DNA from 3 places in the Nonomuraea purpurea genome. Region 2 is predicted to be linked to each of the others. Evidence: riboswitches for the same ligand, from Rfam matches in the RefSeq annotation. Region 2 holds a riboswitch; each other region holds the start of a gene.
The links. Region 2 has a riboswitch for S-adenosylmethionine ahead of ACFOY2_RS31740 (aminotransferase class V-fold PLP-dependent enzyme). Riboswitches for the same ligand answer to the same signal wherever they lie in the genome.

Region 1 (10,442 bases), on a different contig from region 2:
GTCGGCGACGGCCCGCGAGGGGTCGGCGGGCGTGCTCGGCTCCTTGTGGTGGACCACCAGATCGCGCTCGGGCAGGACGGCGACGAGGTCCGTGAACGTGCCCCCGACGTCGATCCCGATCCGCGCCGTTTGTCCGGTCACAATGCCTCCGAGATACGAGCGAACCGATCGGCGACCACCATCACGACCACGCTCGCGGCCATGAGCAGCGTGGACACCGCCGCCATCGACGGATCGAGCTGGTACTGCACGGCCGAGAAGATGCGCAGCGGCACGGTCGTGGTGTTCGCGCCCGCCACCAGCGCCGTCACGGCGACCTCGCCCAGCGACGTGACCGCCGCCAGGACGCCGCCCGCCAGGATGCCGGGCCGCAGCAGCGGCAGCGTCACCGTGAGGAACACCCGGATGCGGCCCGCGCCCAGGCTCGTCGCCGCCCGTTCGAGCGCCGGGTCGAGCTGGGCCGCGCTCACCATGACCGCCCGCACCACGAACGGCAGCGCGACCAGCGAATGCGCCAGCCACAACCCCGGCAGCGAGTTGATCAGGCCGACGCCGTGGAAGTAGTACAGCAGGCCGAGCGCGATGATGATCTCCGGCACCATCAGCGGCGACAACGCCAGCCCCTGGAGCAGCCGGCGGCCGGGGAACGAACCCTGCGTCAGCCCGTAGGCGGCCAGCGTGCCGAGCACCACCGTCGTCGGCACGACCAGCGCCATCAGCAGGCCGCTCAGCCGGAAGGAGACCTGCCAGTCGGGCGAGCCGAGCACCTCGGCGTACCAGCGCAGCGACAACCCCGACGGCGGGAACGCCATCGAGCCCGCCCGGTTGAACGAGCTGATCACCAGCACCACCAGCGGCGCGATCAGGAACAGGAAGACCAGCGCCGCCAGGGCCGCCCCGGCCAGGCGCACGCCCCTGTCGTAACCCCGCTCACCCATGAAGCCGCCTCTCCCAGATCCTGAACACGCCCGCGAGCAGTGAGGTGGAGACGATCGTGAGGGCCAGCAGCGCGAAGCTCAGCGCCGCGGCGACCGGGTAGTCGAACACCGTCGTCACCTGGTCGTAGACCCGGATGCCCGTCAGCGGCTGCGTCACCCCGCCGACCAGCAGCGGCGTGATGTAGATGCCCATGGCCAGCGCGAAGACGATCAGCGCGCCCGTGACCATCCCCGGCAGGCTCAGGGGGACCGTCACCCGCAGGAACGTCCTGATCGGGCCGGCCCCTAGGGTCTGCGAGGCGCGGTGCAGGTTGCGGTCCTGGCCGCCGAGCGCCGTGGTCAGCGGGATGATCGCGAACGGCAGCAGCACGTGCGTCACCGCCACCACGACCGCCGGGTAGCTGGTCAGGAGCTGGGCCAGCTGGTCCCGCAGGCCCGTGGCGACCAGCGCCTGGTTGACGACCCCGTTGCCCGACAGCAGCACCACCCAGCCGTAGGTGCGCACGACCACGCTGGTCAGCAGCGGCGAGATCACGATGACGAACAGCAGCGTACGCACCACGCCGGGACGCTGGCGGGCCAGCGCGTAGGCGGCCGGGTACGCCAGGGTCACGCACAGGACCGCCACCAGGAGCGCCGTGGCCAGCGTTTGGAGGAGAGAGCCGTAGAAGTACGGCTCGGTGAGGACCCGCCCGTACTGCTCCAGGGTCCAGCCCGGCAGGGCGGCGTTGAAGGCGTCGACCGGATTGAAGCTCAGGCGGAGCAGGCGGACCAGCGGCACCAGGAACAGGGCCGCCAGGAAGACCAGGAGCGGGAGGACGTAGACGAAGCCCGTCCAGCGGGGGCGGCGCGCGGGGGCCGCCGGGCGCGCGCCCGGCGATACGACCGTCATCCCGCCCCCACCTCAGGCCCGGCACCGGGCTCCGCGCCGGGCTTCGCCGCGGGCCCCGTGTCGGGCTTGGCTTCCGACCCCGCGCCGGACCTCGCCTCGGGTCCCGTGCCGGGCTTCGCGCCGGTCTCCGGTTCGGGTCCCGCGTCGAGGATGATCACGTCGGCGGGGTCCCAGGTTGCCACGACCGGCGTGCCCGCGCCCGGCGGGTCAGCCGAGCCCGCGCCGGTGTCGGCGCTCTGCACGCTCAGGGCGCGCCCGTCGGCCAGCCGCACCTCGACGTGCCAGGCGTCACCCGCGAACGCCCGATACCCCACGGTCCCCGCGACCCCGCCGGCCGTCTCGACGCCAGCCGTGTTGGGGCTCGCTTCGGCCGGGTCGGTGGTGCGGAGGGCTGAGGCGGGCGTGTCGGGAATGCCGGTCGAACCGGGTTCGTCGGCGGTGCGCAGGCGGATGCGTTCTGGGCGGATCGCCACTACCGCGTGCTCGCCCACGCCCACCGGCAGTGGCCCGCAGCCCACGGTGATCCCGCCGACGTCGAGCTCGCCCGAGGCCGTGACGGTGCCCTCCAGGACGTTGGCCGCCCCGATGAACTGCGCCACGAAGCGGGTCGCCGGCCGCCGGTAGACCTCGTCGGGGGTGCCGAGCTGCTCGATCCGGCCGCCGTTCATGACGGCCACCCGGTCGGACAGCGCCAGAGCCTCCTCCTGGTCGTGCGTGACGAAGATCATCGTGGTGCCGATGCGGCGCTGGATGGCCCGCAGCTCCACCCGCATCTCCCTGCGCAGCTTGGCGTCGAGGTTGGACAGCGGCTCGTCCAGCAGCAGCACCGCGGGCCGGATGGCCAGGGCGCGGGCCAGCGCCACCCGCTGCTGCTGGCCGCCGGAGAGCTGCTTGGGCCGGCGCTCGGCGTACCCCTCGAGGCCGACCAGGCGCAGCGCCTCGCGGACGCGCTCCTCGCGTTCGGCCCGGTCCAGGCGGCGCACCCGCAGCCCGTACGCCACGTTGGCGGCGACGGTCATGTGCGGGAACAGCGCGTAGTTCTGGAAGACCATGCCCAGACCCCGGCGGTACGGCGGCCGGTCGGTGACGTCGGAGCCGTCGATCACGATCCGGCCCGCCGTGGGCCGCACGAAGCCCGCGATGGAGTTGAGCAGCGTCGTCTTGCCGCAACCGCTGGGCCCGAGAATGGACAGGAACTCGCCCTTGCGGATCGACAGCCGCTCCAGATCGAGCACCCGCGCGCCTTCGTAGCCGGCGGCCAGTCCCTCGATCTCGACGTGTCCCGCCCCGTCCCCGGGCAGTTCGATCAGCCGAAGATCTGATTCCACCGCTGCTGCCATTCGTTGAGCTTGGGGGTGGCGACCGTGTAGTCGACCCAGATGAACTTCTCGAAGACCTCGGGCCCGTGCTTGACCCGCTCCTCGAAGGCCGGGCTGTAGTCGATGGCGTCGTTCCCGGCGGCGTACCAGGTGCCTTCGGCGAACGGCTTCTGGTTCTGCGCCGCCGACAGGTAGTCGAGGAACTTGGTGGCCAGCTCGCTGTTCTTGCTGCCGCTGGCGACGAAGTACGAGGTCAGCGCCCCCACCGGGCCAGACTTGGGGTAGGTGAAGCCGATCGGGGAGCCCGCCTGGGCCATGGCGAAGGCGCGGCCGTCCCAGAAGGGCATGATCCAGGCGTCGCCGTTCTCCATGACGGTGGCGGCGTTGCCCGCGTTGGCGGGGAAGGACGACACGCAGCCCTTCAGCGTCTCCAGCTTGGCGAACGCCTTGTCCACGGCCGCGGGGTCGGACAGCTTGCCGCCTTCGGAGGTGACCAGGGCGGAGAAGAACTCCAGGCCGGGGTTGTAGGTCAGCGGGGGCAGGGCGATGTGGCCGCAGTACTGCTTGTCGAAGATGTCCGACCAGTCCGACGGCGGCGTCTTGATCTTGTCGGTTCGGTAGAGGAGGCCGGTCGAGCCCGTGGTCAGCGGCACGCCGTACTGCTTGCCCTGGTAGGCCGACTTGCCGCGCAGCACGGGGTCGATGTCCTTCCAGTGCGTGAGCTTGGCGGTGTCGAGCGGCTGCAGCAGACCGGCCGAGGACGCGGGCAGGGAGGCGTCGGGGGTGAAGGCGATGACGTCGAACGGCGGGTTCTCGCCGCCGGACGCCCGCAGCTTGGTGAGCCATTCGGCGTTGGCGCCGTAGACGAGGTTGACCTTCGCGCCGGTGTCGCGTTCGAACGGCTCGACGAACGACTTCTTGAACAGCTCGCCCCATGCGCCCGCGAACGCGGTCACCGTGAGTTCCTGTTTGGCCTGGCCCGCGTCGCCCGTACCCGACGATCCGCCCGTGTCGACGCCGCCGCATGCCGTGAGCGCGAGCATGACCGCGGCGCCCGCTCCGGCCAGGCGAGTGACTCCGCCCTTCATCATTACCCTTTCGTTGGAGCCAAGGGCGCGGGGGTGGGGCAGGGCACGGCTGGAGGACCGCGCTTGCCGCCGGGAGCACCGTTCAGCTCGACGACCATGTCATCACCCGGGGCACCCCGCCGCGGTGGGAGGGTTGCCGTCCAGCAAGCCGGGGCTTCGCACTGGACTCGTGACAAAAGCGACTATACCAGTCGGTTTTAGTGACAATCTTCCGGGCTCGTTTGTGTCGTTTGCTCACCTTTATACACATTGCAGGCTCTTGGCGTACACGTACCCCCGTCGCGGCGCGTGATTCGGGCGCCACGGGGCGCACTCCCTCGCGGATGGGGGTTGACTGGCGTGCGCTTTGCCTTAATGATTATTCCTACTTGTACAGTAGGATTAATCGGGAAAGGGGGTGCCGTGCGAGCACTCATCCTGCTCGGGCTGGTCGGCTTCGCCGCACAGCTCGTGGACGGCAGCCTGGGCATGGCCTACGGCGTCACTTCGACCACGTTGCTGCTGGCCATCGGCACCAACGCCGCCGCCGCCTCGGCCACCGTGCACCTTGCCGAGATCGGCACCACACTCGCCTCGGGCCTGTCACACTGGCGCTTCGGCAACATCGACTGGAAGGTCGTCGGCAAGATCGGCGTTCCCGGCGCCGTCGGCGCGTTCGCCGGCGCGACGTTCCTGTCGAGCCTGTCGACCGAGACCGCCGCTCCGGTCATGTCGCTCATCCTGCTGACCCTGGGCGCCTACATCCTCATCCGGTTCACCGCGTACGGACTGCCGCGCGGCAACCTGGGCAAGCCGCTGCGCAAGCGCTTCCTGACGCCGCTCGGACTGCTCGCCGGGTTCGTCGACGCCACCGGAGGCGGCGGCTGGGGCCCGGTCGGCACCCCCGCCATCCTGGCCAGCGGCCGCCTGGCGCCCCGCAAGGTGATCGGCTCCATCGACGCCAGCGAATTCCTCGTCGCCATCGCCGCCAGCGTCGGGTTCTTCGTCGGCATCGGCTCCGAGAACATCAACTTCGCCTGGGTCGCCGTGCTCCTGCTCGGCGGCGTCATCGCCGCCCCGATCGCGGCCTGGCTGGTCCGGCACATCCCGCCGCGCATCCTCGGCTCGGCCGTGGGCGGGCTCATCATCCTGACCAACGTCCGCACCCTGCTGCGCAGCGAATGGATCGACGCCCCCGGCAACGTCCAGGCCATCGCCTACGTCGCCATCGCCGTCCTGTGGGCCGCCGCCATCGCCTACTCGGTGCGCGAGTACCGGCGCGACAAGGCGCACGAGTCGGTCGAGGCGGTCGAGGACGAGACCCGCCGCACGACGACGGAAGAAGAAACCGCCTCCGCCTGAGCCACGTCCCGGGTCCGGCGGCCTCTCGCACGGGAGCCGGACCCGGGACGCGGGAACCTCCTCGGCCGGAGGCCGATCACAAAGGAGCATCATTGACCTCAAGCCCCTGCCTGCCGCGACAGCACCGTGCGGCGCCCCCGATCGCCGCCCTGGCCGCACCCGCCAGGGCCGCCGCCGTCCCGCCGGCAGTGCGGCGGGACGGCTGATGCGCATCTCCGCCCGCACCCAGTACGCGCTGTGCGCCATGGTCGCCCTCGCGACCGCGGAAGGCCCCGTACACGCGGAATGGGTCGCCCTCACCCAGGACATCCCGCGCCGATTCTGCGACAACATCCTGCTCCAACTGCGCAGGGCGGGCCTGGTACGCAGCCAAAGAGGCCCCGACGGCGGCTACTGGCTGGCCCGCCCGGCCAAGGAGATCAGCCTCGCCGACGTGATCCACGTGACCGAGGGCGTCGAGCAGGGCTCCGAGCACTTCCCCGCCGCCGCCGCGCCCCTGGCCGACGTCTGGGCCCAGCTCCGCAGCCACGAACACGCCCTGCTGAGCGAGATCACCCTCGCCCACATCGTGGACGCTCCCACGGGGTTGACCACCTCGGGCTCGTAAGGTCTGCGGTATGGCTCAGCACTGGTTCGACCCCGACCGGCGCGGCTCCGCCGGCTGGGACCTGGCGGCCGCGTCGCTGTGCGTCCTGGTGTTCTGGCTGCCGATCGACGGCGGCGGACGCGCCGCCTGGGCCCACGCCGGGCTGATCGCGCTGCTGGTCGCCGGCATGCTGCTGCGCGGGCGGCGGCCGTTCGCGGCGCTGGCCGTCGTCGGCGCCGCGACCCTGGCGGGCGTCGCGTTCGGGATGACGCAGGACCCGTTCGTCGCCTCGGCGTGGGTGCTCTATCGCGTGGCCCTCACCTACGGGTCCGCCAGGTCGCTCAAGACCGTGGCGTGGGCGGTGGGGGTGAGCATCGCGGCGGTGGCGTTCCTGGGGACCGCCGACGCGGAGAGCGCCGTGCGCCACACGATGCTCAGCCTGTCCGCGCTGGCCGTGGCCTGGGTGCTGGGCGCCACGACGCGCCAGGCGGCGCTGGAGACCGAGCACGCGATGCTGGCAGAACGGCACGGGGCCGTGACGGCCGAACGGCTGCGCGTGGTGCGGGAGGTCCATGACGTCGTCTCCCACTCGCTCGGCACGATCGCCGTGACCGCCGGTGTCGCGGCCCGCGCCGACGACATGGGACGCATGCGCGCCAGGCTCGGGCAGATCGAGCAGGTGAGCAGGCAGGCGATGGAGGAACTGCGCACGACGCTCGGCGCCGTCCGCGAGAGCGGCGAGCCCGCCGAGCGCCGTCCGCAGCCGGGGATCGGGGACCTGGCCGCCCTGGCGGGCCGGATGCGGGAGGGCGGCGTGCCGGTGACGCTGACGGTGACGGACGCGGAAGGCGTTCCGGCCGGGGTCGGGCTGGCGGCGTACCGGATCGTCCAGGAAGGGCTGACGAACGCCGCCCGCCACGCCCCGGGCGCCCGCTGCACGGTCACGGTGAGCGGCGCGAACGGCGAGTTACACATCGCGGTCACCGACGACGGCGGTACGCGGGCCGTGCGCGCGGAGCCCGGGTTCGGGTTGGTGGGTCTGCGGGAGCGGGTCGAGCTGCTTGGCGGCGACTTCACCGCGGGACACCGGCAGGAGGCCGGGTTCGAGCTGCGCGCCGTCATTCCCCTCCCGGAGGCGACCTCGTGACTGAACAGATCAGGGTGCTGGTCGCCGAGGACCAGGATCTGCTGCGGGCCTCGCTCGTCGAGCTCGTCGGCGCCGACCCCGCCCTGACGGCGGCGGGCGAGGCGCGTGACGGCAGGCAGGCCGTCGAGGCCGCCGCCCGGCTGCGTCCCGACGTGGTGCTGATGGACATCCGCATGCCGGTCATGGACGGCCTGGAGGCCACCCGCGCCATCTGCGCGGCCCACCCCGAGGCCAAGGTCGTCATCCTGACGACGTTCGACCTGGACGAGTACGTCTACGAGGCCCTGCGCGCCGGCGCCTGCGGCTTCCTGCTGAAGAACGCCGGCACCGACGAGATCCTCCGGGCGGTCCACACCGTCCACCACGGCAACGCGATGCTCGCCCCCGAGGTGACCAAACGCATGATCGCCGGCTACGCCCGCCCCCGCCCGGACGCGGCCCGCCTGTCCGGGCTGACCGAGCGCGAGCGCGACGTCGTGGCCGCGATCGTCCAGGGGATGTCCAACGAGGAGATCGCCGCCGCCCTGTTCCTCAGCAGGGCCACCGTCAAGACGTACCTGAGCCGGCTCTTCCTCAAGCTCGGCGTACGCGACCGCACCCAGCTCGTCATTCTGGCCTACGAGTCCGGCTACGTGGACGGCCTGCGGTAGCTGTCAACCTTTGGCCGATGCGGCCGTCCGTCCCCGGCTGGAACGCTGCAAGCCATGATCGAAGTTGTCGGCCTCACCAAACGTCATGGCGCCAAGGTCGCCATCAGCGACGTCTCCTTCGCCGTCGCGCCCGGCCGGGTGACGGGGTTCCTCGGCCCGAACGGGGCGGGGAAGTCCTCCACGCTGCGCATCCTGCTCGGACTCGACCGCGCCGACGCGGGCACCGCGCTGATCGGCGGCCTGCCGTACAGGAAGCTCCGCGACCCGTTGCGCACGGTCGGCTCGCTGCTGGAGGGCAGCGGCGCGCATCGCTCCCGCACCGCGCGCGCCCACCTGTCCTGGGTGGCGCGCAGCAACGGCATCCCCAAACGCCGCGTGGCGCAGGCGCTGGCGGAGGTCGGTCTTGAGCACGTCGCGGGCAAGCGGGTCGGCACGTTCTCGCTGGGCATGGGGCAGCGGCTCGGCCTGGCGGCGGCGCTGCTCGGCGAGCCCGCGGCGCTGGTGCTGGACGAGCCGGTCAACGGCCTCGACCCCGACGGGATCCGCTGGATGCGGCGGCTGCTGAAGGAGTACGCCAAGGGCGGCGGCGCGGTGCTGATCTCCAGCCACCTGATGAGCGAGATGGCCGAGGTCGCCGACGACCTCATCGTGATCAGCGCGGGGCGGGTCGTCGCCTCCGGGCCGCTCGCCGAGGTCACGGCCGGGCACACCTCGCTGGAGGAGGCGTTCTTCGCCCTGACCGATCCGGTGTATCGCTCCGGCGACGCCGAGAGCAGGTCGTGACCGTGCTGAACGCCGTCGCCGCCGAGTTCAGGAAGCTCGTCCTGCTGCCGTCCGCGCTGGTCGCGACCGTGCTCGGCACCGGGCTGACGCTCGTGTTGACCGCCACGTCCATGGCGAGCAGGCGCACGAAGCTGGACGGAGGCATGCCGGAGGACGGCCTCACCCTCAACCTCATTCTTGAGATGCCGGCCATCGGCGTCATCGGCGTGATCGTGCTCGGCGTCGTCATCATCGGCAGCGAGTACACCCCCACCACCAAGGACGCGGGCGGCGGCAGGCAGATCGCGGTCAGCCTCACCGCCACCCCGAACCGCGGTGTGCTGCTGGCGGCCAAGGCGATCGTGCTGACCCTCGTCAGCGGTTTGCTCGCGATCGTCACGGTCGGCGGCGGCATCCTGATCTCGCTGGCCCTGCTCGGCCCGCATGCCGGCTCGCCCGGCGAGGTGCTGACGGCGCTCGGCTGGCGGCCCGCGGGGGCGGTCGCCTACTGGGTGCTCACGGCGCTGATCGCTTTCGCCGTCACCGTCATGACCCGTAACGGCGTCGTGCCGATGGTCGTGTTCATCGTCAACACCTCGGTCGTGTCGGTCAGCTTCCTGCTCAGCAGGGTCACCTCGCTGGCGAAGTACCTGCCGGACGTGGCGGGCGCGCAGATGTTCGCCCGGAATTATCCGGTTGAGGTCAGGTTCGAGCCGTTGGCCGGCGGCCTGGTCATGGCGGCGTGGGTGGCCGTGCTGCTCGCCGTGGCCGCGGGCGTGTTCATCCGCAGGGACGCGTGACCCATGACCCTGCGCAACACCGTCGCCGCCGAACTGATCAAGCTCGGCACCCTCCCGGGCGCGCTCGCCGCGGTCTGCGCGACCGTCCTCCTCCCGGCCGGGCTCGCCGCCGTCCTCGCCGCCGGGCCGCCGTCCGCGATGGCGTCCGCGCTCAGGAGCGTCGATTACGCCCAGGCCGGCCTGCTCGTGCTCGGCGTCCTGGCGGTCGCGTCCGAGTACGCCGGGAGCCAGATCCGCACGACGCTCGCCGCCGTCCCGGGGCGGATGCCGCTGATGGCGGGAAAGCTCATCGCGTACCTGGTCGTCGCGTCTTTTACCGCCCTGCTCGCGGTCACCGGCGCTCTGCTCGCCGCCCGCCTCGCCGACGACGCGCCGCCTCCTGATGTGGACGTCGCCGGCCTGCTGCGCGCCGCCGCCTACCTGGTGATGATCGGCCTGCTCGGGGTGGCGGCGGCGACCCTCACCAGGGAGGTCATCGGCGCGCTCGGCGGCCTGCTCGTGCTGGTCCTGGTGCTGCCGCCGGTCCTTCGGCATGTCACAACCCTGGCCGACTACCTGCCGGGTGCGGCGGGGGCGCGCATGTACCAGCAGGGGCCGGGGCTGACGCCGCTGGAGGGCGGGCTGGTGCTGGGGGCGTGGCTGGCGGTCGCGCTGGCCTGCGCCGCGGGCACGTTCGCCAGACGAGACGCCTGAGCCTGCGCAGCCCTCATTTTCGGGATTTTCGAATCGCGCCGTCGATCATTTACGGTCGGTCGGAGCAGGCATTCCAAGCAAGGGGGCGCAGGATGTGGATCATTGAGGCGTACACAGAAAGCCCGCGTCCGCTCGCGGGTCTCAGCGGGACGGGAGTTCGAGCGCGCGGTCGAGCAACTGGTGCATGTGGGCGCGGAAACGCTGCGTCATCCGGGCGTCCTCGACC
Region 2 (10,442 bases):
GATGCGTTCGCGTTCGTTGAAGGAGTAGAACAGCGGCGTCATCGCGCCCAGCTCCAGGGGGTAGGAGCCGAGGAACATCAGGTGGTTGAGCGCCCGGTTGAGCTCGGCCAGGAGTGTACGCGCCCACACGGCCCTGACCGGCGGCTCCATGCCGAGCAGGCGTTCGGCGGCCAGCACCACGCCCAGCTCGTTCGCGAACCCCGACAGCCAGTCGTGCCTGTTGGCCAGCATGATGATCTGGCGGTAGTCGCGGACCTCGAAGAGCTTCTCCGCGCCCCGGTGCATGTAGCCGATGATCGGCTCGGCGGTGGCGATGCGCTCGCCGTCGAGTGTCAGGCGCAGCCTGAGCACCCCATGCGTCGACGGGTGCTGCGGGCCGATGTTGAGGATCATGTCCTCGGTGGCCAGCTCCTTCGCGCCGGCTCCGATTCCGACCACACGTTCCGTCATAGGCCCCATGCTGCCACCGCCGTGGTCGGCGATCCAGCGCGGGGGAGGGTCAAGGAATGGCATTGAAACGCATCCTTAAGACGGACATGGGGAGGAATAGCGGGAACGGGGGGAGAAAAGCACCATGAAGAGAGTTCTCTTCGATATCGCGGCCCTGATCGCGCGGGTGGTGACTGGCGTGATCTTCCTGGCGCACGGGCTGGAGAAGTGGCAGGGCGGCCTCGGCCCGACCTCGCGGGGGTTCACGGACATGGGGATCCCGGTGCCCGAACTCTCCGCCGTGTACGCGACCATCGTGGAGACCGTCGGGGGCCTCTTCCTGATCATCGGCCTGCTGGTGCGGCTGATGGGGGTGCTACTGCTGATCAACATGCTCGGCGCGATCGCGTTCGTGCACGCCTCGCAGGGCGTGCTGGCCGGTAACGACGGCTGGGAGCTGCCCGGCGCGCTCGGCGCGCTCGGCCTGATGTTCGCGGCGCTCGGAGGCGGGCGGATCGGGCTCGACGGCATCATCGGCGCGTTGTTCCGCAGACATTCGGAGCGGCACGCGGCCGAGGCGGAGCTGGCCGCCCATGCGTCCAGGAACGGGAACTTCGCGACGGGCCCCACGAGACCGCAGGACCCGCCCGGCGCGAGCAAACAGCCCAAACAGCAGGCGCCGCCCAGATCGAGCAGGCTCAACGACGACGACATGCGCGACATCGACGCCTTGGTGGCCGACGAGCCGCACCAGCATCCCAAGCCGCCGAACCGCTGAGTCAGCGGGCGACGAGGTCGCGCAGCGCCTTGATGAGCCGGTCCACGTGCTCCCGCGTGGTCCCGATGCCGATCGAGGCCCGAACCGCAGAGGCCGTGTCGTCCTCACAGCCCCCGTCGCTCACATCCAGAAGATGCCGGACGAACGGGTGCGCGCAGAACTTGCCGTCGCGCACGCCGATGCCGTACTCGCCGGAGAGCGCCTCGGCCACCTCGCGCGCCGAGTAACCGGCCACGGTGAACGACACGATGCCGACCCGAGGATGGTCATCCCCCCACAGCGACAGCTCCCGAACACCCTCGATCGAGGCCAGCCCGGAACGCAGCCGGGCGATCAGCTCCTCCTCCTCGCGCACCAGCGCGGTCCACCCCGTGGCGCTGAGGGCGTCGCAGGCCGCGGCCAGCGCGATGGCGCCCAGCACGTTCGGGGTTCCGGCCTCGTGGCGCGGCTCGGGGTCGTCGTGCCACTCGATGGTCTCCTCCACCGAGCGCACCGCGCCGCCGCCCTTGAGGTACGGCTCGCCCTCGGCCAGCCAGTCCCTGCGCCCGACCAGAGCGCCGGCGCCGAAGGGCGCGTACAGCTTGTGTCCTGAGAAGACCACGTAGTCCAGGTCGAGCGCGGTCAGGTTGAGCCGCCGGTGCGGTACGAGCTGCGCCGCGTCCACCAGGATCCTGGCCCCGTGCCGGTGCGCGATGTGGGCCAGCGCGGCGATGGGCCACAGTTCGCCGGTGACGTTGGAGGCGGCGGTGACCACGAGCAGCTTCGGCCCCTCGATCCCGGCCAGCGCCTCGTCGGCGGCGCGGACGGCCGCGCCGGGGAAGGCGGGGGGCGCGAGCCGTACGGACCTGGCCCAGGGCAGGAGCGAGGCGTGGTGCTCGGTGTCGAAGACCACGGCGGTGGTGCCGGCGGGCAGACAGCGGGCCAGCAGGTTCGTGGCGTCGGTGGTGTTGCGGGTGAAGATCACGGCGTCGTCGGGACGCGCGCCGACGAAGGCCCTGACCGTGTGGCGGGACTGCTCGTACCTGGCGGTGGTGAGCTGGGAGGCGTAGCCCGCGCCGCGGTGAACGCTGGAGTAGGCCGGGAGCGCGGCGGTGACGGCGGCGCTGACCGGCTCAAGACAGGGGGCGCTGGCGGCGTAGTCGAGGTTGGCGTAGGACACCAGCTTGCCGCCCTTGACCGGCACTTCGAGGTCGGCGCCGAGCACGGCGGGGATCGACCGGCTCGTGACGGCGGCGGGGGCTTCGTCGATGGGTTCGGTGGCGGCGTTGAAGATCGTCAGCGTGGACACGGCACATCTCCTCAGGGTCATCGGACCCCCGGAGCAGCCACGGAGCCCGCGCTTGCCCGCCACCCTCCGTGGCGGACCAGGTCTTCACCCGGGGCACCCCGCCGCGGACGCGAGGGTTGCCGGCCAGCTAGCCGGGGCTTGACGCTGGCACTCATGACCTACGAACCGCACTATAACCGACGCCAGGCCCTAAAACGCAAGTCCGCGAACTTATGTGACTCCTGACTCGTTGCACCCGGAAACCCGCCACCCCCGCGTCATGGAGGTACACACATGCTGGACTGGGTGACCGACCCGCAGATCTGGATCGGTTTCTTCACCCTGGTCGCCTTGGAGATCGTTCTAGGGATAGACAACATCATCTTCATCTCGATCCTGGCGGGCAAGCTACCTCCTGAGCAGCGGGACAGAGCGCGCGTGCTGGGCCTGGCGGCGGCGCTGATCAGCAGGCTGCTCCTGCTGCTCGCCCTGTCGTGGGTGGTGCAGCTCACCGCGCCGCTGTTCACGGTCTTCGGCCACGAGATATCGGGACGCGACCTGATCCTGTTGCTCGGCGGCCTGTTCCTGCTGGCCAAGAGCGTCACGGAGATCGGCCACAGCATGGACACCCCGCACGGCAAGGACAAGAAGGCCGCCGCCGCGTCCTTCGCCTCCGTGATCGCGCAGATCATGGTGCTGGACATCGTGTTCTCGCTCGACTCGGTCATCACCGCCGTGGGCATGGTCGACGAGCTGGGCGTGATGATCGCGGCCGTCGTGGTGGCCGTGCTGGTGATGTTGTTCGCCTCCGGGCCGATCAGCAGGTTCGTCGACACGCATCCGAGCATCAAGATGCTGGCGCTGGCGTTCCTGGTGCTGATCGGCGTGGTGCTCGTCGCCGAGGGCCTGGACCAGCACATCCCCAAGGGCTACATCTACTTCGCGATGGCGTTCTCGGTCATCGTGGAACTGCTGAACATCCGGGTGCGCAGCAGGAACAACAAGAAGGTTCCGGAGGAGACGGAGGAGAAGGCCACTCCTTAAGATGAAATAGTGCCCTTCGACCCCTGGGATCCTGATTTCGTCGCTCATCCGTACCGGGTCTATGACGAGCTGAGGCGCCAGGCGCCCGTCAGCTACTTCGAGCCGACGGGCCAGTGGCTCGTCTCCCGGCACGCCGACGTCAACGCCCTGCTCAGAGACCGCCGCCTGGGGCGGTCCTACCTGCACGTGGCCACGCACGAGGAGTTCGGCAGGCCGCAGGAGCCGGACTTCCAGGAGCCGTTCTGGCGGGTGATCAGGGCGGGCATGCTGGACGTGGAGCCGCCGGTGCACACCAGGCTGCGCCGGTTGGTCTCCAGGGCGTTCACGCCGCGCATGGTCGAGTCGTTGCGCCCCCGCGTACGCGCCATCGCCGAGAGGCTGGTGGCCGCGTACGCGGACAAGGGCGGCGGAGACCTGATCGCCGAGGTCGCCGAGCCGCTCCCCGTCACCGTGATCGCGGAGATGCTCGGCGTCCCCGACCAGGACCGCCACCTGCTGCGCCCCTGGTCGGCCGACATCTGCCTGATGTACGAACTCAACCCCGGCAGCCAGGCCCAGCACACCGCGGCACGCGCTGCGGAGGAGTTCGCCGGATACCTCAAGTCCCTGGCGGCGCGGCGCCGCCGCGCCCCCGGCGACGACCTGATCAGCGCGCTCACCCAGATCCCGGAGCTCACCGAGGACGAGCTGGTCGGCACGTGCGTCCTGCTGCTCAACGCCGGCCACGAGGCCACCGTGAACGTGACGGGCAACGGCTGGTGGGCCCTGTTCAGGAACCCCGGCGAGCTCCAACGGTTGCGCGAGGACCGTTCGCTGCTGCCCACGGCCGTCGAGGAGCTGATGCGCTGGGACACGCCGCTGCAGATGTTCGAGCGCTGGGTGCTGGAGGACATCGAGGTCCACGGCGTGCGGATCCCGCGCGGGTCGGAGGTGGCCCTGCTGTTCGGCTCGGCCAACCGCGACCCGGCGGTCTTCGACGACCCGGACCGGCTCGACGTGGGCCGCGCCGACAACCCGCACATCTCGTTCGGGGCCGGTATCCACTTCTGCCTGGGCGCGCCGCTGGCCCGCATCGAGCTGATCGAGTCGTTCGGCGCGCTCCTGGACCGCGCGCCCAAGCTGGAGCTGCGGCAGGAGCCCACGTGGAAGCCCGGCTACGTCATTCGCGGCCTGCGCTCACTTGAGCTCACTTTCGCTGGGTGAGCCAGCCGAAGCCGCCGAGCCCGGTGGGATCGATCAGCTCGGCCTCCTCCGAAGCTCTGGCCAGGGCCCGCAGATAGCCCCGTGGATTGGCGCGGGCCAGCTCGACGGGCGGGCGCGCCCCGAGGACGCCCAACTCGCGCAGCGCCTCGCGCTGTGTGGACAAGGTTGTGGATATCGCGCCGGCCCGCCGCCCGGCCTCGGCGCACGCGTCGAGGGCGACATGGGCGGTGATGTCGCAGGTGCCGTCGGGTACGGGCAACACGACCGCCCCGTCGCGGTAGCCGGTCAGCGTCCCGCAGGGCGGGCGGTTATCCACAGGGTGTGCATAATCGATGGCGATCGCCCGTCCCCTGGTGAGGCGCATGAGGACCGACGCCCACGCCTCGTCGCGCGGCCGGCCGATCTCCGCTCGCGAGCCGACCCGGGTCAGCGGCCACCACCGGTCGAGCCAGGCCAGGTCGGCCGGGCTCGGCGGCCCTCCGAGACGCTCCTCGCCCGTACGGGTGTTCACCATGACCAGCCGGGGTCCGTCGGCCGTCTGCTCCACCACGTCGAGCGGCACGTTGTCGAGCCATTCGTTGGCGATGGCCAGCCCCGAGACGCCGGCGGGCAGGCGGTCGCGCCAGCCGATCTCCTTGGGCAGCTCTCGCGGCCTCGGCGACAGGTCCACGGCCGTGATCCGCAGCCGGTCGCGCAGCGTGGGGTCGGCCGCGGCCAGCACCTGCGTGACCAGCACGCCCTCGCCCGCGCCGATGTCGACCAGGTCGAGCACCTCGGGACCGCCGAGTTCGGCGTCCACTTGCGCCAGCAGCGCCACAATCGCCTCCGCGAAGGCGGTCGAGGCGCTCACCGAGGTCCTGAAGTGGCCTGACGGGCGTTCGCGCAGGTAGAAGCCGGCCTCTCCGTACAGCGCGCGCTCTGTCGCGGCGCGCCAGGTGAGCCACATGCCCTGGACTATCTCATGATTTTCGACGGCGACGGATCGTCATCGAATAGCTACTCAAGGTTGCAAGCTTGCGGTAACGTTTACCCATTGTCACCGGATGATTGCGTTGCGCCAACCCCCAATTGACGCAGCCGGTCACCCCGAACAAGTACCTGCGGCTTCCTGCCGCCACAACAGAAGGAAACCCTCATGCTGAAGAAGGCCATGGTCCTTACCGGAGCGCTCGCCGTGCTGGCGCTGGCCGCCCCCGCGCACGCCGATATCACCAGCGGCAACGGCAGCATCCTCGGCGGCAACCAGATCCACGCACCGATCTCCATCCCGGTCAACGTCTGCGGCAACGCGGTGGCCGTGATCGGCCTCGCCATCGCCGGCTGCAAGGGCGGCGCCAGCTCCTACGTGCCCAGCCACCACTGACCGGACAGGAGCCCGGGCCGACGCAGGCCGGCCCGGGCTCGGTCTCCGGCCGATCAGTCGGCGGCTGACCGGCCGGCGCACCTCCAAGAGGTCACACAATGCGGGCGTCGGGTCCCTGGCGGAGGACTCGGCGCCCGCTGCCATGCGGTGAACCCCTCTCCTCATCTCTTCCGACAGGGGGTGCGCTTTTTGTATGCCCTTGTCGGTTTTGTCGTTAACTCAACGTGCGGCAAAACAGCGGTCACGTCCGCAATCCTGAGAGGCCGTTACGCTGGTCGGCAGTGCCATCACGGTCGACAGGGGTGAGACGTCATGGACGCAGGTGATCGCCCGGCACGGCTGACTGTCGGCGTGCTCGGGGCGGGCAAGGTCGGCTCGGCTCTGGGCGCCGCATTGGCGCAGGCCGGGCATCGCATCGTGGCCGCGAGCGGCGTGTCGGACGACTCGCAGCGCTGGGCCGCCGACCGGCTGGGGGTGAAGACTTCCCGGCCCGACGAGGTGGTCGCCGGCGCCGAGCTGATCCTGCTCACCGTGCCCGACGACGCGCTGCCCGATCTCGTCGGCGGGCTGGCCGCCACCGGGGCCGATCTGCAGAGCAAGCTGCTGGTCCACACCAGCGGGGCGTACGGGCTGTCGGTGCTCGACCCGGCCGCCAAGATGGGCGCGCTGCCGCTCGCGCTGCATCCGGTGATGACGTTCACGGGCAGGGACGACGACATCAACAAGCTGACCGGTATCTCCTATGGCGTGACCTCGCCCGAGATGTTGCGGCCCATCGCCGAGGCCCTGGTGATCGAGATGGGCGGCGAGCCCGTCTGGATCGCCGACGCCGACCGCGCGCTCTACCACGCGGCGCTGGCCGGGGCCGCCAACCACATGGTCACGCTCATCGCCGAGTCACAGGAGCTGCTGGGCCGCATCGGTGTGGAGCATCCGGGCCGGATGCTGGGCCCGCTGCTCGGGGCCGCGCTCGACAACGTGCTGCGGCTGGGCATCACCGGTCTCACCGGCCCCGTCGTACGCGGCGACGCCGGCACCGTGCGCAAGCACGTGGACGCGCTGATCCTGGCGGCCCCCGAGGCGGCCGACGCCTACATCGCGCTGGCCAGGCTCACGGCAGATCGGGCGCTGGCGGCGGGGCTGCTCAAACCCGAGGAGGCGGAGCGGCTGCTCGACGCGCTGGGGGGCAATATATGGACCTGAAAGTCGCGTTTGGAGGGCAGTTATGGAGCTGATCGTCGCCAGGAACAGGGAAGACCTGGTCAAGGCGCGTCGTGGTGGCGATGTGGCGCTGGTGCCGACCATGGGTGCGCTGCACGAGGGCCACAGGTCGCTGATCAGGCAGGCCCGCGTCCGGGCCGATCAGGTCGTGGTCAGTGTTTTCGTCAACCCTCTGCAATTTTCCCCAAACGAGGATTTTTCCCGCTATCCCCGTACATTTGATGCCGACCTGGACGCGTGCCGGGCCGAGGGCGTCGACGTCGTCTTCAACCCCGCCGTCGAGGACATGTACCCGCCCGGCCGCCAGGTGAGCGTCTCGGCGGGCGAGATGGGCACGATCGTCGAGGGCGCCTTCAGGCCGGGGCACTTCGACGGGGTGCTCACGGTCGTGCTCAAGCTGTTCAACCTGGTCAGGCCCGACCTGGCGGTCTTCGGCCAGAAGGACGCCCAGCAGCTCGCCCTGATCCGCCGCATGGTCGCCGACCTCGACCTGCCGATCGAGATCCTGGGCGGCCCCACCGTGCGCGAGCCCGACGGCCTGGCCCTGTCGAGCCGCAACCGCTACCTGTCCGAGAGTGATCGCCGGGTGGCCCTGACCCTGTCGCGGGCGCTGCGGGCCGGCGCGGCCCAGTTCGACCCGTCCCAGATCCGCGCCACCGCGCAGGACGTGCTCGACGCGGCGGGCCCCGAGCTCGACCTGGACTATCTGGCCCTGGTCGATCCCGCCACATTCAGGGAAGTCGGCGAGTCGCACGAGGGCACGGCCGTGCTCGCGGTGGCCGCCAGGGTGGGCGACACCAGATTGATCGACAACGTCACCCTGACCTTGAATCCCCACTGAGGCCCCGGGGCATATGAACGCCTCGCCAAGCGTTATCGTCATATTGACGAAATAGTCTCAGTGAGGAGACCCCCATGAGCGCACCGGCCCTTCCCCTGCAGCTGACCGCGCCCGCGCCCGGCTGGACCGTCGAGGCGGACGTGGTGGTCGTGGGCTCGGGCATCGCGGGCCTGACCGTGGCGCTGCGCTACGCCGAGCTGGAGCCTGCGGCCAAGGTCCTGGTCGTCACCAAGGACGTGCTGTCGTCGGGCTCCACCCGGTGGGCCCAGGGCGGCATCGCGGCCGTGCTCGACCCCCGCGACACGCCCGAGGAGCACCTGAACGACACGGTGGTGGCCGGCGTCGGGCTGTGCGACGTCCGGGCCGTGCGCACGATGGTCACCGAGGGCCCGGGGGCGCTGCGGCGGCTCATGCGGCGCGGCGCCCGCTTCGACCGCACGCCCGAAGGGGAGCTCCAGCTCACCAGGGAAGGCGGGCACCGGCGGCGCAGGATCGTGCACGCGGGCGGCGACGCCACGGGCGCCGAGGTCCAGCGCGCCCTCATCGAGGCGGTACGCGCGGGCTCTGTGCAGGTGATCGAGCACGCGCTGGTGCTCGACCTGCTCAAGGACGCCAAGGGCCGGGCCAGGGGCGTGACGCTGCACGTCATGGGCGAGGGCGCGCGCGACGGGGTCGGCGCCGTGCACGCCAGGGCGGTCGTGCTGGCCACCGGCGGCATGGGCCAGGTCTACGCCGCCACCACCAACCCGGTCGTCTCCACCGGCGACGGGGTCGCACTGGCGCTGCGCGCGGGGGCCGTGGTGCGCGACATCGAGTTCGTGCAGTTCCACCCCACCGTGCTCTGGCTCGGCGAGGGCTCGACCGGCCAGCAGCCGCTGATCTCCGAGGCCGTCAGGGGCGAGGGCGCCTTCCTCATCGACCACGACCGCAACCGGTTCATGGCGGACGTGCACGAACTGGCCGACCTGGCGCCGCGCGACGTCGTGGCCAAGGCGATCATGCGGACGATGCGCGAGACCGGGCGCGACCACGTCTACCTCGACGGCCGCCACTTCGGCCGCGAGAAATGGCAGACCCGCTTCCCCACGATCTACGCCGTCTGCCGCGAGCACGGCATCGACCCGGCGACCGAGCCGATCCCGGTCTCGCCCGCGGCCCACTATGCCAGCGGCGGCGTCCGTACGGACCTGCGCGGGCGCACCACGATCGAGGGCCTGTACGCCTGCGGCGAGGTCGCCTGCACCGGCGTGCACGGCGCGAACCGGCTGGCCTCCAACTCTCTGCTCGAAGGGCTCGTGTTCGCCGAGCGCATCGCCGAGGACATCCACGAACTGCGCCCCTCTCCCGGCGACCCCGTCGCGGGCCCCGACGGCTCGGGCCTGGTGGACCCACGGGTCAGGCCCAGGATCCAGGCCCACATGAGCATGGGGGCGAGCGTGCTGCGCAGCCGCGAGTCGCTGCGGGCCACCGCCAAGGCGCTGCGCGAGGCCCGCTGGACGCCGGTGGCGGTGCCGCCCCGCACCGAGTCCTGGGAGGCGGCGAACCTGCTCACCGTCGCCACCGTCCTCACCGGCGCGGCGCAGGCCAGGCTGGAGACCCGCGGCTCGCACTGGCGCGAGGACTACGACACCCGCGACGACAACGAATGGCTGGGCCACCTGGACGTGACCCTGACCGAGGAGGGCCCGCAAATGACGTACACGCCGCACGGGGACGCCATGCCGCCGCGCCTGGCGCAGGAGCTGACGGCCGCCGGGCTCGACCCGGCCGAGGTGGACGCGGTGATCGACCGGGCGCTGGCCGAGGACCTGCGGGAGGCGGGCGACGTGACGAGCCTGGCCACCATCCCGGCCGGGCAGCGTTCCGTCGCCGACGTGGTGGCGCGCAAGGACGGCGTCGTGGCCGGGCTGGCGGTGGCGGAGGCGGTGTTCGTCCGGCTGGGCGCCGCGCGTACCGAGAGAAGGGTCAAGGACGGTGAGCGCGTCAGGGCGGGCGAGGTGCTGATGTCCGTCGAGGGGCCCACCCGGGACCTGCTGACCGCCGAGCGCACGGCGCTCAACCTGCTCACGCACCTGTCGGGGGTGGCCACGCTGACCGGCAGGTGGGTCGAGGCGGTCAGAGGGACGGCGGCGCGGGTGCGCGACAGCCGCAAGACGCTGCCGGGGCTGCGGGCGCTGGAGAAGTACGCGGTGCGCTGCGGCGGTGGCGTCAACCACCGCATGTCGCTGTCGGACGCCGCCCTGATCAAGGACAATCACGTGGTGGCGGCCGGGGGCGTGGCCGAGGCGTTCAGGGC
Region 3 (10,442 bases), on a different contig from region 2:
AATCCTTGCCGGCGTGCGCGGGCACGGCCATGACCCCCACGGCGGCCATGCTCACGAAGGCGAGGCCGAGAATACGCTTGGTACGAGAGAACATCCGCATCTCCTTTGGTGAGGCGTGTGATCACCACCTTTCCTCACTCCAAGTAGCGGATCAATTATGAAACGTAATGGCTGGGAAACGAAAACAAGAGCGGCCCGGAAAACCCGGGCCGCTCTTGTTATGAACAGCGAAGAAAAGACCTAGAAGTCCATGTCGCCGCCACCCGGCATGGCCGGAGCGGCAGGGGTCTTCTCGGGCTTCTCGGCGATGACGGCCTCGGTGGTGAGGAACAGGGCCGCGATGGAGGCGGCGTTCTGCAGCGCCGAGCGCGTCACCTTGGCCGGGTCGAGGATGCCCGCCTCGAACATGTTGACGTACTCGCCGGTGGCCGCGTTGAGGCCCTCACCCGGGGTGAGGTTGCGCACCCGCTCGACCACGACGCCGCCCTCAAGGCCGGCGTTGACCGCGATCTGCTTGAGCGGCTCCTCCAGCGCCTTGCGCACGATCGCCGCGCCGGTCGCCTCGTCGCCGCCGAGCTCCAGCTTGTCGAACGCCTTGGCGCCCGCCTGCAGCAGCGCCACGCCACCGCCGGGCACGATGCCCTCCTCGACGGCCGCCTTCGCGTTGCGAACGGCGTCCTCGATGCGGTGCTTGCGCTCCTTCAGCTCGACCTCGGTCGCCGCGCCCGCCTTGATGACGGCCACGCCGCCGGCGAGCTTGGCCAGCCGCTCCTGCAGCTTCTCACGGTCGTAGTCGGAGTCGGTGCGCTCGATCTCGGCACGGATCTCGCCGACCCGCCCGGCGATCTGCTCGGCGTCACCGGCGCCGTCCACGATCGTGGTCTCGTCCTTGGTCACCACGACCTTGCGGGCCCGGCCCAGCAGGTCGAGGGTGGCGTTCTCCAGCTTGAGGCCGACCTCCTCGGAGATCACCTGCCCGCCGGCCAGGATCGCGATGTCCTGCAGCATCGCCTTGCGGCGGTCGCCGAAGCCCGGGGCCTTGACGGCCACGGAGCGGAACAGGCCGCGGATCTTGTTGACGACCAGGGTGGCCAGGGCCTCGCCCTCGACGTCCTCGGCGATGATCAGCAGCGGCTTGCCCGACTGGACGACCTTGTCGAGCAGCGGCAGCAGGTCCTTGTTGGCCGAGACCTTGCCGTTGACGATCAGGATGTACGGGTCTTCGAGCACGGCCTCCATGCGGTCGGAGTCGGTCACGAAGTACATCGACGTCATGCCCTTGTCGAAGCGCATGCCCTCGGTGAGCTCGAGCTCGAGGCCGAAGGTGTTGCTCTCCTCGACGGTGATGACGCCTTCCTTGCCGACCTTGTCCATCGCCTCGGCGATGAGCGAGCCGATCTCGGGGTCGGCCGCGGAGATGGAGGCGGTGGAGGCGATCTGCTCCTTGGTCTCCACGTCCTTGGCCAGCTTGGAGAGCTCCTCGCTGACGCGCTCGACGGCGGCCTCGATGCCCTTCTTCAGAGCCATCGGGTTGGCGCCGGCGGCCACGTTGCGCAGACCCTCACGCACCAGCGCCTGGGCGAGCACGGTGGCCGTGGTGGTGCCGTCGCCCGCGACGTCGTCAGTCTTCTTGGCGACTTCCTTGACCAGCTCGGCGCCGATCTTCTCCCACGGGTCCTCGAGCTCGATCTCCTTGGCGATGGACACACCGTCGTTGGTGATCGTGGGAGCGCCCCACTTCTTCTCCAGAACGACGTTGCGGCCCTTGGGGCCCAAGGTCACCTTGACGGCGTCGGCGAGCTGGTTCATACCGCGCTCGAGACCGCGCCGGGCGTCCTCGTCAAACGCGATCATCTTGGCTGCCATAAGGCTAGACCTCCCAGATGCAGGGTGGCTGTCCTGGACCGAGCCGACGCCCGCGACGGCATGGGCCTGCATCTCCGTTCGGCAGGCCCCATCGTCTCGATCCGAGTGTTGGCACTCTGCCGTACAGAGTGCCAACGACTGTTTAGCACTCTACCCTGCCGAGTGCAAGCGACAGCCTGCGGCCCTGGGTGTCCTGGCCCAGGTCAGTACGGCGAACCGCCCCTAATGGGGGTAAACCTCGCAACCTACGGCGGACCACTGGACGCGGCCCACCGCACGACTCGCCGTACCCGGATCGACGAAATGGGAGGTGGCAGGCTCGCACGGACTGCGCTGCCGTGCGATCCGGCCCGGTGCATACCAGCGGTGTTTTCAGACCGCGCGGACGGCCTCCGCCTGCGGCCCCTTCTGGCCCTGCGTGATCTCGAACTCGACGCGCTGCCCCTGTTCGAGAGATCGATACCCGTCCATCAGGATCGCTGAGTAATGGACGAATACATCCTTACCACCGTCTACCGCGATGAAGCCGTAGCCCTTGTCCGCGTTGAACCACTTGACGGTGCCCTGCGCCACTTCCGACTCCTCTTACTGGGCTCACAGATCTCGCCCATTCCTCCGCGAGACCTGTAATCGCATGACTTAACAGAAAATCAGCCAGACGATCGCCCTCGACCATACCTGTGGCACGGGGTTTGGCAACAGAGTCAATCCACAAACTACGTATTTCTACGATCTGAAGGCGGTTCAGGGTTGAAATGGCCTGGAAATGGAGAAGGCGCCCACTAGGGGCGCCTTCTCACGTGTGGTGGTGCACTCAGCCTCCGGCGACCGCCGGGATGATTGAGATCTGAGCGCCCTCAGGGGCGGGAGTGTCGAGTCCTTCGACGAAACGGACGTCCTCTTCCCCAACATAAACGTTGACGAAACGTCGAATCTTGCCCGATTCATCAAGTATTCTCGCGCCGATCCCCGGGTAGTCGGAGTCGAGCTTGGCGAGCACGTCACGAAGAGTCGCGCCCTCGCCACTCACTTCGGCGTTGCCGCCGGTGTACGTACGCAGAATGGTGGGAATCCGCACAGATACGGCCATGGTTTAAGTCGCCTTTCCTGGTTGTCAGACAGTCGCGCGGTACGCGTCGAGAGAGGGCCGGATCACGGCGGTGGGCTTGGCGTCGGCGAGCACGTCGAGCGTCTTGAGCCCGTCGCCGGTGTTGAGCACCACGGTCTCGGCCTCCGGGTCGAGCGCTCCCGTCTCGACGAGCTTCTTGAGCACGCCCACGGTCACCCCGCCGGCGGTCTCGGCGAAGATGCCCTCGGTCGAGGCCAGCAGCTTGATCGCGGCCACGATCTCAGGGTCGGTGACGTCCTCGACGCCCCCTCCCGTGCGCCGGGCGATGTCGAGCACGTACGGGCCGTCGGCCGGGTTGCCGATGGCCAGCGACTTGGCGATGGTGTCGGGCTTGACCGGCTGGACGACGTCGTGTCCCGCCTTGTACGCGGTGGAGACCGGCGAGCAGCCGGCCGCCTGCGCCCCGAAGATCTTGTAGGGGGTGTCCTCGACCAGCCCCAGCGCCACCAGCTCCTTGAAGCCCTTGTCGATCTTCGTGAGCTGCGAGCCGGAGGCGATGGGGATGATGATCTGCTCGGGCAGCCGCCAGCCGAGCTGCTCGGCGATCTCGTACGCGAGCGTCTTGGACCCCTCGGCGTAGTAGGGCCGCAGGTTGACGTTGACGAAGCCCCACTTGTCGCCGAGCGGGTCGCCGATCAGTTCCGAGCAGAACCTGTTGACCTCGTCGTAGGTGCCGTCGATGCCGATCAGCCGGCCGCCGAACACCCGGGCCATGGCGATCTTGGCGTGTTCGAGGTTCGCGGGGATGAACACGCACGCCTCGAGCCCCGCCCGCGCCGCCGCGGCCGTGACCGCGCCCGCGAGATTGCCGGTGGAGGAGCAGGAAAGGGTGTGGAAACCGAAGTTGCGCGCCGCCTCGACGGCCATGGCGACCACGCGGTCCTTGAAGGAGTGGGTGGGGTTGCCCGAGTCGTCCTTCACATGCAGGGACTTGATGCCGAGTGCTCGCCCCAGATTTCCGGCCTTGACCAATTTGGTCCAGCCGGGGTTCATATTGGGCTTACTGATGACGTCGGCGGGCACCGGCAGCAACGACCGGTAGCGCCAGATGTTGGCGGGGCCCGATTCGATGTCCGCGCGGGTCACTTCGCCGAAGGAGTAGGCCGCCTCAAGCGGCCCGAAACACTCCTGACACGCGAAACTGGGGCCGAGGGGGTAACGGGTGCCGCACTCGCGGCAGGACAGAGCGACGGCAGGACCAAAGTCAAGCGGCATGAAGCGAGGCCTTCCCTCATCTTCGCCCGCGGCCACCTTGACCGCGAACCGGAATTGGCACCTTGTCCCGGTCGGCCTCGCCAGGTCGCGAGTCGAAAGCCGGGAGGGTTGCCGGGGCTTCGCAGGGCCGGTCCCTCCACCCCTCTGGATGAGCAATATTCAGTTGTTGAATTGGACTCTACCCGCCCAAGTGACCCAAACGACCATCCGTCTCAGCAGATGAGACGCATAGTCTCAGCGATAGTCCTCCCCGAGCACACCCTGTACGTATTTGCGTGCCTGGTGGATACGCGACTTGGCGGTGCCGAGCGGAATTCCCAGCTGCTCGGCCACCTCGTTGTAGTCGAGCTGGACGATGTCGCGCAGAACCAGCGCCTGAGCCAGGTCGGGTTTGTCGGCCTCCAGCGCCTCCATGGCGTCGAGCAGGTCGAGCCGCGAGCCCGCGATCACACTGACCCGCCGAACGTCGGGCTTCTGCATGGGCAGCTCGTCGGAGGTCTGCTCGGCGGCCCTGCGCTTGAGCGAGCGGTACGTCGTACGCGCGCAGTTGGCCGTGACGATGTGCAGCCAGGTACTGAACCTCGCCCGTCCCTCGAAGCGCCCGATGTTACGCGCCACGGCCAGCAATGTGTCTTGCGAGGCCTCCTCAGCGTCCTGATGATATGGCAGGATTCGGGCGCAGTGACGCATCACATCAGGCTCGATCCGTGCCAGGAGTTCGCCAAGTGCGCGATGATCTCCGGCGGCGGCGGAGCGGGCGAGTTCCTCGGTTAGCTCATCTAGCGCCATAGCTGGGATCCTATGGGCGAAAGGAGCCTCGATGAACAGCGTTCTGGTGGCCTCCAACAGAGGACCTGTCTCCTTCACCGTCTCCGACGACGGCGAACTGACCATGAAACGCGGCGGGGGCGGCCTGGTGTCCGGGTTGTCCGGGGCGACCAAGGACGACGGCGTGCTGTGGGTGTGCGCGGCGCTGTCCGACGGCGACCGCAGCGCCGTGCGCCTGACTCCTGGCGGCCGGATCGACCAGGCCGGCTACGACATCGGCAAGGTGCGGATGCTCGACATCCCGCCCGCCACCTTCCACCGCGCCTACAACGCCGTGGCCAACTCGACCCTGTGGTTCGTCAACCACCTGCTCTACGACATCCCCAACTCGCCCAGCTTCGGCACCCGCTTCGCCCGCGAGTGGGAGTCCTACCGCGACTACAACGGCGCGTTCGCGCTGGCACTGGCCGAGGAGGCCGGCCACGGCGCCCGCGTGATGGTGCAGGACTACCACCTGACGTTGACCCCGGCGATGCTCCGCGCAGAACGGCCCGATCTGCGCATCGCCCATTTCAGCCACACCCCGTGGGCGCCGCCCGAATACTTCTCCCTGCTGCCCGACGCTGTGGCCAGAGAGGTCCTGGAAGGCATTCTGGGAGCCGATCACGCCGGGTTCCTGGCAGACAGGTGGGCCCAGGCGTTCATGGACTGCTGTGAGGCTCTCCTGGGCGCGGAGGCCGACCGCGCCGGGCGCAGCGTCACCCACCAGGGCAGGACGACCCGCATCGGCGTCCACAGCCTGGGCGTCGACGGCGACGCGCTGTGGGAGCGGGCCGTCGAGCCCGACGTCGAGTCGCACATGGCGGCGCTCAGGGAGCAGGTGGGCGAGCGCAGCCTGATCGTCCGCATCGACCGCACCGAGCTGTCGAAGAACATCGTGCGCGGCCTGGTGGCCTACGGCGAGTTCCTCGCCGCCCACCCCGAGTGGCACGGCCGCGTGGTGCACCTGGCCTTCGCCTACCCCAGCAGGCACGACCTGCCCGAATACCGCGAGTACACCGCCATGGTGCAGCGCTGCGCCCAGGAGATCGAGGACACCTACGCCACGGAGGACTGGGATCCGCTGATCCTCAACGTCAACGACGACTATCCGCGCTCGCTGGCCGCCTACAGGATGGCGGATGTCCTGCTGGTCAACCCCATCCGCGACGGCATGAACCTGGTCGCCAAGGAGGGCCCGATCCTGTCGCCGCGATGCGCGCTGGTGTTGTCGCGGGAGGCCGGCGCGGCGGCCGAGCTGGGGCCGCACGCGCTCGTCGTCAACCCCTACGACATCACCGAGACGGCCGACGCCCTGCACGAGGCGCTGGTCATGCCGGAGGACGAACGCAGGATGCGGCGTGACAAGCTGCACGCCGCCGCCACCGCCCTGCCGCCGCAGAAGTGGCTGGCGGCCCAGCTCGACGCTCTGGGGCCCATCGACGAGCAGCAGGCGCTCTAACGCCAGTCGGCGTGCTCGAGCACGCCGGCCAGGCCGGGCGTGTTCCACTGGTCGACGACCAGGATCTTGGTGGTGGGCAGGAACCACTCGCGCTGCACGTAGCGGGACTTCACCGCGCCGCCCGAGTAGGAGACGCAGGTGGCCTTCCACTCGCGGTAGGCGGCCTTGTGCCCGGGGCCGACCTGGCGCAGGCCCTTGACCTTCGCCGCGCCGAGCGTCTGGCCCCACTTGCGGTTGTGCGGGCACAGCTGCACGTCGGTAGCGGGATAGAACGGTTTGGCACCGGTGTAGGGAGAAAAGAGCTCGTTGCCCTCCTTGATGGCCTTCGGGCCGAGCACCCAGAAGCTGTCGCACTCGGCGGTGCCGTAGGCGCCGCCGGGCTTGGCGCACCTGCCGGTGACCACCCGGATCCAGTCGGGGCTGACGCGGCGCACCTCCCACTTGATCGGCAGGTAGAGGGTCAGGCCGCCTCTGAGCTTGAGCGGCTGGGCGGGGGCGGCGTGCGCGGGCAGGGGGGCGGCCAGGAGGGTGATCGCGGCCAGGGCCGCGACGGCGAGGTATCGCTTGGACATGCGACTGACGGTAGGGGGCGCCACTTGCAGATCAGTCGCCAATGGCTGAAAACCGCCGCCCGGTCACGCGGCGCTGATCGCGGAGGCGAGCTCGTCGAGCAACTCCACCACCCCCTCGGGCCCGTCCACCACGAGGTCGGCCAGCTCGGTCAGCGCCGTCACCTCGGCCGAGCCGCTGCACACGGTGACGCCGGGCAGCCCGCAGGCGCGCACGGCCTCGAACGCGGCCAGATCGCCGAGGTCGTCACCGGCGAACAGCACGGACCTGGCGGCCCGCTCGGTCAGGAACAGGCTGAGCGCCTGGCCCTTGTCCATGCCGGGCGGCCGCAGCTCCAGCACGAAGCGCCCCGGCTCGACCACCAGGTCGTGCTTGTCGGCCAGCTTGGCCAGCGGCTCGCGCAACGCGGCCAGCGCGGCCCCGGGGTCGGGGGCGCGTCTGGTGTGCACCGCCACGGCCCGGCCCTTGTCCTCCACCATCACCTCTCGCAGGCCCAGCGAGTCGAGCAGCAGCTGCAGCTCGGCCTCGACCCGCGGCACGCCGGGATGCGGGGGCGGGGCGGAGATCCGGCCGTTCTCCCAGCGTTCGAAGCCGTAGTGGCCGAGGATGACCAGGCCGGGCACGTCGGCCAGGCCCGGCCCGAGCTCCAGCACGGTGGCAGGGGGCCGGCCGGTGACGACGGCCAGCGCGCGGACGCGCGCGCCCAGCCTGGCGAGCACCGCGGGGGCCTTCGGATGGATCACGGCCTCGGCGGGATCGGGCACGATCGGCGACAGCGTGCCGTCGAAGTCGAGCCCGATCACGGCGCCCGCCGGATCATTCAAGATCGCTTTCATTCCAGGGATGTTCCTCACGCGGCTGCCGTACCCAGCCGGTCAGGGACGCATGCCAAACCTTCTGGCCGCTCGGTCGCGCTGGCGGGTGGACCGTAACCTGCGCAGCCGTTTGACCAGCATCGGATCTTGCTCCAGCGCCTCCGGTCTGTCGATCAGCTCGCCGAGCAACTGGTAGTAGCGGGTGGCGGAGAACCCGAAGGCCTCCTTGACGGCCTGCTCCTTCGCGCCCGCGTAGCGCCACCACTGGCGTTCGAAGGCGAGGAGCTCCAGCTCTCGTTCTGTCAGCGGTTGGCGGGACGTCTCCTGGGCATCGTCACCGCTGAGCGGTGCTCCCATGGTGTCCTCCTCGGAAGGGGCGGGCGACGATCGGCACGCCCGCACGCGGCCCGTGGCCATCGTAATGTGCGGAGTGCGGCTGTTCACGGCGGATTGAGAGACGTACAGTCGCGGCGTGGCGGTTCTCGCCTGGACCATCCCGCTCCCTCCTGGCTCACATGTCCGACTTTCACCGACTTCTTTGGACGAAGGCCGCAGATAGGAATTACTCCACGTATCGGCCTGTTTACTGAAGCGTCGGATTGCACCGACCCCCTCGTGTCAGAATGCACGGGCAGATCGGGCGCCCCTCCCCTCCCGTTCGAGGTTGACGTGTACCAACTGTCCGCCGTGCACATCTTCATAATGTCCGCCGGCCCGAGCCCCTGGAGGGCGCGGGTGACGTGCGCCGTGATCGCCCCCACGACCTTCCCCGGCGGGCGGTCGCGCTCGCTCGCGATGGCGCCGTCCCGGGTGCCGGCCCCATGAGGGGGCTCCTCGTGCCCGTGCTGACGGCCGCGTTCGTGCTCGGGCTCGCGCCGACGAGCGCCTCCGACGACGTGGGCGAGGTCGCGCGCGCCGGGCAGTGGCAGCTCGGCGCGATGCGGCTGCCGGAGGCGTGGCGGTCGAGCAAGGGCGAGGGCGTGCTGGTGGCCGTCCTCGACACCGGCGTGAACGGCGACCACCCCGACCTGGAGGGCGCCGTGATCCAGGGGCCCGACCTGACCGGGGCCGCCAGGGGCCCATGGGGGCAGCACGGCACCGCCATGGCCAGCCTGATCGCCGGGCGTGGGCACGGGGCGTCACGCGGCGTCGTCGGGGTGGCGCCCCAGGCCAAGGTCCTGTCCGTACGCGTCACGCTGGAGAACGGCGACCCGCGGCGCGAACAGCGGCGCTCCGGCGGACGCGACGCGCTGGCCAGGGGCATCCGGTATGCGGCCGACCACGGCGCCGACGTCATCAGCATGTCGCTGGGCGGCGGCAGCGGCTCGTGGGAGGGGTCGGCCTCGGAGGAGGAGGCCGTCCAGTACGCCGTCGGCAAGGGCATCGTGCTGGTGGCCTCCTCGGGCAACGACGGCGCCGCGGCCAACAAGAAGAACTTCCCCGCCGCCTACCCGGGCGTGATCGCCGTGGGGGCGGTGGACCAGCGGCTCCAGGTGGCCGGCTTCTCCAACCGGCAGGACTACCTGTCGGTGGTGGCCCCCGGCACGGAGATCGTGACGGCCGACGGCGGCGACTCGTACGTGGTCGGCGACGGCACCAGCTCGGCCGCCGCCATGGTGGCGGGCGTGGCCGCGCTGATCAAGTCGGCGCATCCCGGCATGTCGCCGGCTCACGTGCGCATGGCCATCGAGCTGGGCACCAGGCACCGTCCCTCGGACGGTTACAGCTCCTCCTACGGGCACGGCGTGGCCAACGCGCTGCTCGCCCTGCGGGCGGCGGCGCGCATGGACGTTCCCACGGCATCGGCGCTCGCCCGCCCTGGCCCCTACGTCGGCGGGAGCCGGCCGATGCCCGTTCCCGCGCCCGCGTCCAGGACGCCGGTGGTGGCGGGGTTGCTGCTGCTGATGGCGGGGATGTCGGCGCGGGTGCTCATCATGTACCGGCGGCGCGGGGATTCAACCTAACAAGCGCTTGTGTGATACTCCTGCGTATGACGATGGCGATCGAGGGCTGGTTCGCGCTCGGCGAGGACGGCGTCGCGCTGCTGGGCACCAGGTGCGCGGCCTGCGGCACCGTGTGCTTCCCACCGAGGCGGGACCTCTGCCCCAACCCGCGCTGCGACGGGGACTCGATGGAGGAGGTCACGCTTCCCAGGCGGGGGCGGGTCTGGTCGTACACCAACGCCTGCTACCCGCCGCCGGCGCCGTTCGTGGCGGCGGATCCCTACGTGCCGGTGACACTGGCCGCGGTCGAGCTGGACGAAGTGGGGATCGTGGTACTCGGCCAGGTCAGGGACCTGACGGTGAACGAACTGGAGGTCGGCATGGAACTGGAGCTCACCTCGGGCCCCCTGGCCGACGGGCCGTTGGTGTGGATGTGGAGACCTGTCCAATGAGCGTCGTGGTACTGGGAACGGGCATGCACCCGTGGGGTAAACAGGGACGCCCTTTCCTGGAATACGGCGTGGCCGCGGCCCGCGACGCCCTGCGCGACGCCAGGGTGGCGTGGACGGACGTGCAGTTCGTGGTGGGGGCGGACACGATCAGGAACGGCTATCCGGGTTTCGTCGCCGGCGCCT

Region 1: linked by a shared signal. The riboswitch ahead of ACFOY2_RS18990 (ABC transporter substrate-binding protein) and the one ahead of ACFOY2_RS31740 (aminotransferase class V-fold PLP-dependent enzyme) in region 2 are both predicted to bind S-adenosylmethionine.
Region 3: linked by a shared signal. The riboswitch ahead of thrC (threonine synthase) and the one ahead of ACFOY2_RS31740 (aminotransferase class V-fold PLP-dependent enzyme) in region 2 are both predicted to bind S-adenosylmethionine.

The regions. Positions count from the first base shown of each region.
Region 1 covers NZ_JBHSBI010000009.1:56,851-67,292, forward strand. The annotation lists gene ACFOY2_RS18970 (hydantoinase/oxoprolinase family protein) at 1-141, opposite strand, end outside; gene ACFOY2_RS18975 (ABC transporter permease) at 138-938, opposite strand; gene ACFOY2_RS18980 (ABC transporter permease) at 931-1,830, opposite strand; gene ACFOY2_RS18985 (ABC transporter ATP-binding protein) at 1,827-3,170, opposite strand; gene ACFOY2_RS18990 (ABC transporter substrate-binding protein) at 3,137-4,240, opposite strand; SAM riboswitch class IV at 4,292-4,412, opposite strand; gene ACFOY2_RS18995 (sulfite exporter TauE/SafE family protein) at 4,640-5,578, shown strand; gene ACFOY2_RS19000 (RrF2 family transcriptional regulator) at 5,784-6,185, shown strand; gene ACFOY2_RS19005 (sensor histidine kinase) at 6,196-7,311, shown strand; gene ACFOY2_RS19010 (response regulator) at 7,308-7,961, shown strand; gene ACFOY2_RS19015 (ABC transporter ATP-binding protein) at 8,016-8,744, shown strand; gene ACFOY2_RS19020 (ABC transporter permease) at 8,741-9,523, shown strand; gene ACFOY2_RS19025 (ABC transporter permease) at 9,527-10,216, shown strand; gene ACFOY2_RS19030 (TetR/AcrR family transcriptional regulator) at 10,358-10,442, opposite strand, start outside.
Region 2 covers NZ_JBHSBI010000018.1:41,571-52,012, forward strand. The annotation lists gene ACFOY2_RS31730 (NADH-quinone oxidoreductase subunit D) at 1-450, opposite strand, end outside; gene ACFOY2_RS31735 (DoxX family protein) at 575-1,207, shown strand; gene ACFOY2_RS31740 (aminotransferase class V-fold PLP-dependent enzyme) at 1,209-2,495, opposite strand; SAM riboswitch class IV at 2,539-2,654, opposite strand; gene ACFOY2_RS31745 (TerC family protein) at 2,769-3,518, shown strand; gene ACFOY2_RS31750 (cytochrome P450) at 3,528-4,721, shown strand; gene ACFOY2_RS31755 (SAM-dependent methyltransferase) at 4,705-5,667, opposite strand; gene ACFOY2_RS31760 (chaplin family protein) at 5,857-6,084, shown strand; gene ACFOY2_RS31765 (Rossmann-like and DUF2520 domain-containing protein) at 6,397-7,287, shown strand; gene panC (pantoate--beta-alanine ligase) at 7,310-8,146, shown strand; gene ACFOY2_RS31775 (L-aspartate oxidase) at 8,221-10,442, shown strand, end outside.
Region 3 covers NZ_JBHSBI010000026.1:23,103-33,544, reverse strand. The annotation lists gene ACFOY2_RS38515 (hypothetical protein) at 1-94, opposite strand, end outside; gene groL (chaperonin GroEL) at 241-1,866, opposite strand; gene ACFOY2_RS38505 (cold-shock protein) at 2,239-2,439, opposite strand; gene ACFOY2_RS38500 (MoaD/ThiS family protein) at 2,681-2,956, opposite strand; gene thrC (threonine synthase) at 2,981-4,210, opposite strand; SAM riboswitch class I at 4,224-4,365, opposite strand; gene ACFOY2_RS38490 (RNA polymerase sigma factor) at 4,445-4,999, opposite strand; gene ACFOY2_RS38485 (alpha,alpha-trehalose-phosphate synthase (UDP-forming)) at 5,031-6,479, shown strand; gene ACFOY2_RS38480 (hypothetical protein) at 6,476-7,051, opposite strand; gene otsB (trehalose-phosphatase) at 7,115-7,885, opposite strand; gene ACFOY2_RS38470 (DUF3263 domain-containing protein) at 7,925-8,221, opposite strand; gene ACFOY2_RS38465 (S8 family serine peptidase) at 8,686-9,828, shown strand; gene ACFOY2_RS38460 (Zn-ribbon domain-containing OB-fold protein) at 9,855-10,259, shown strand; gene ACFOY2_RS38455 (lipid-transfer protein) at 10,256-10,442, shown strand, end outside.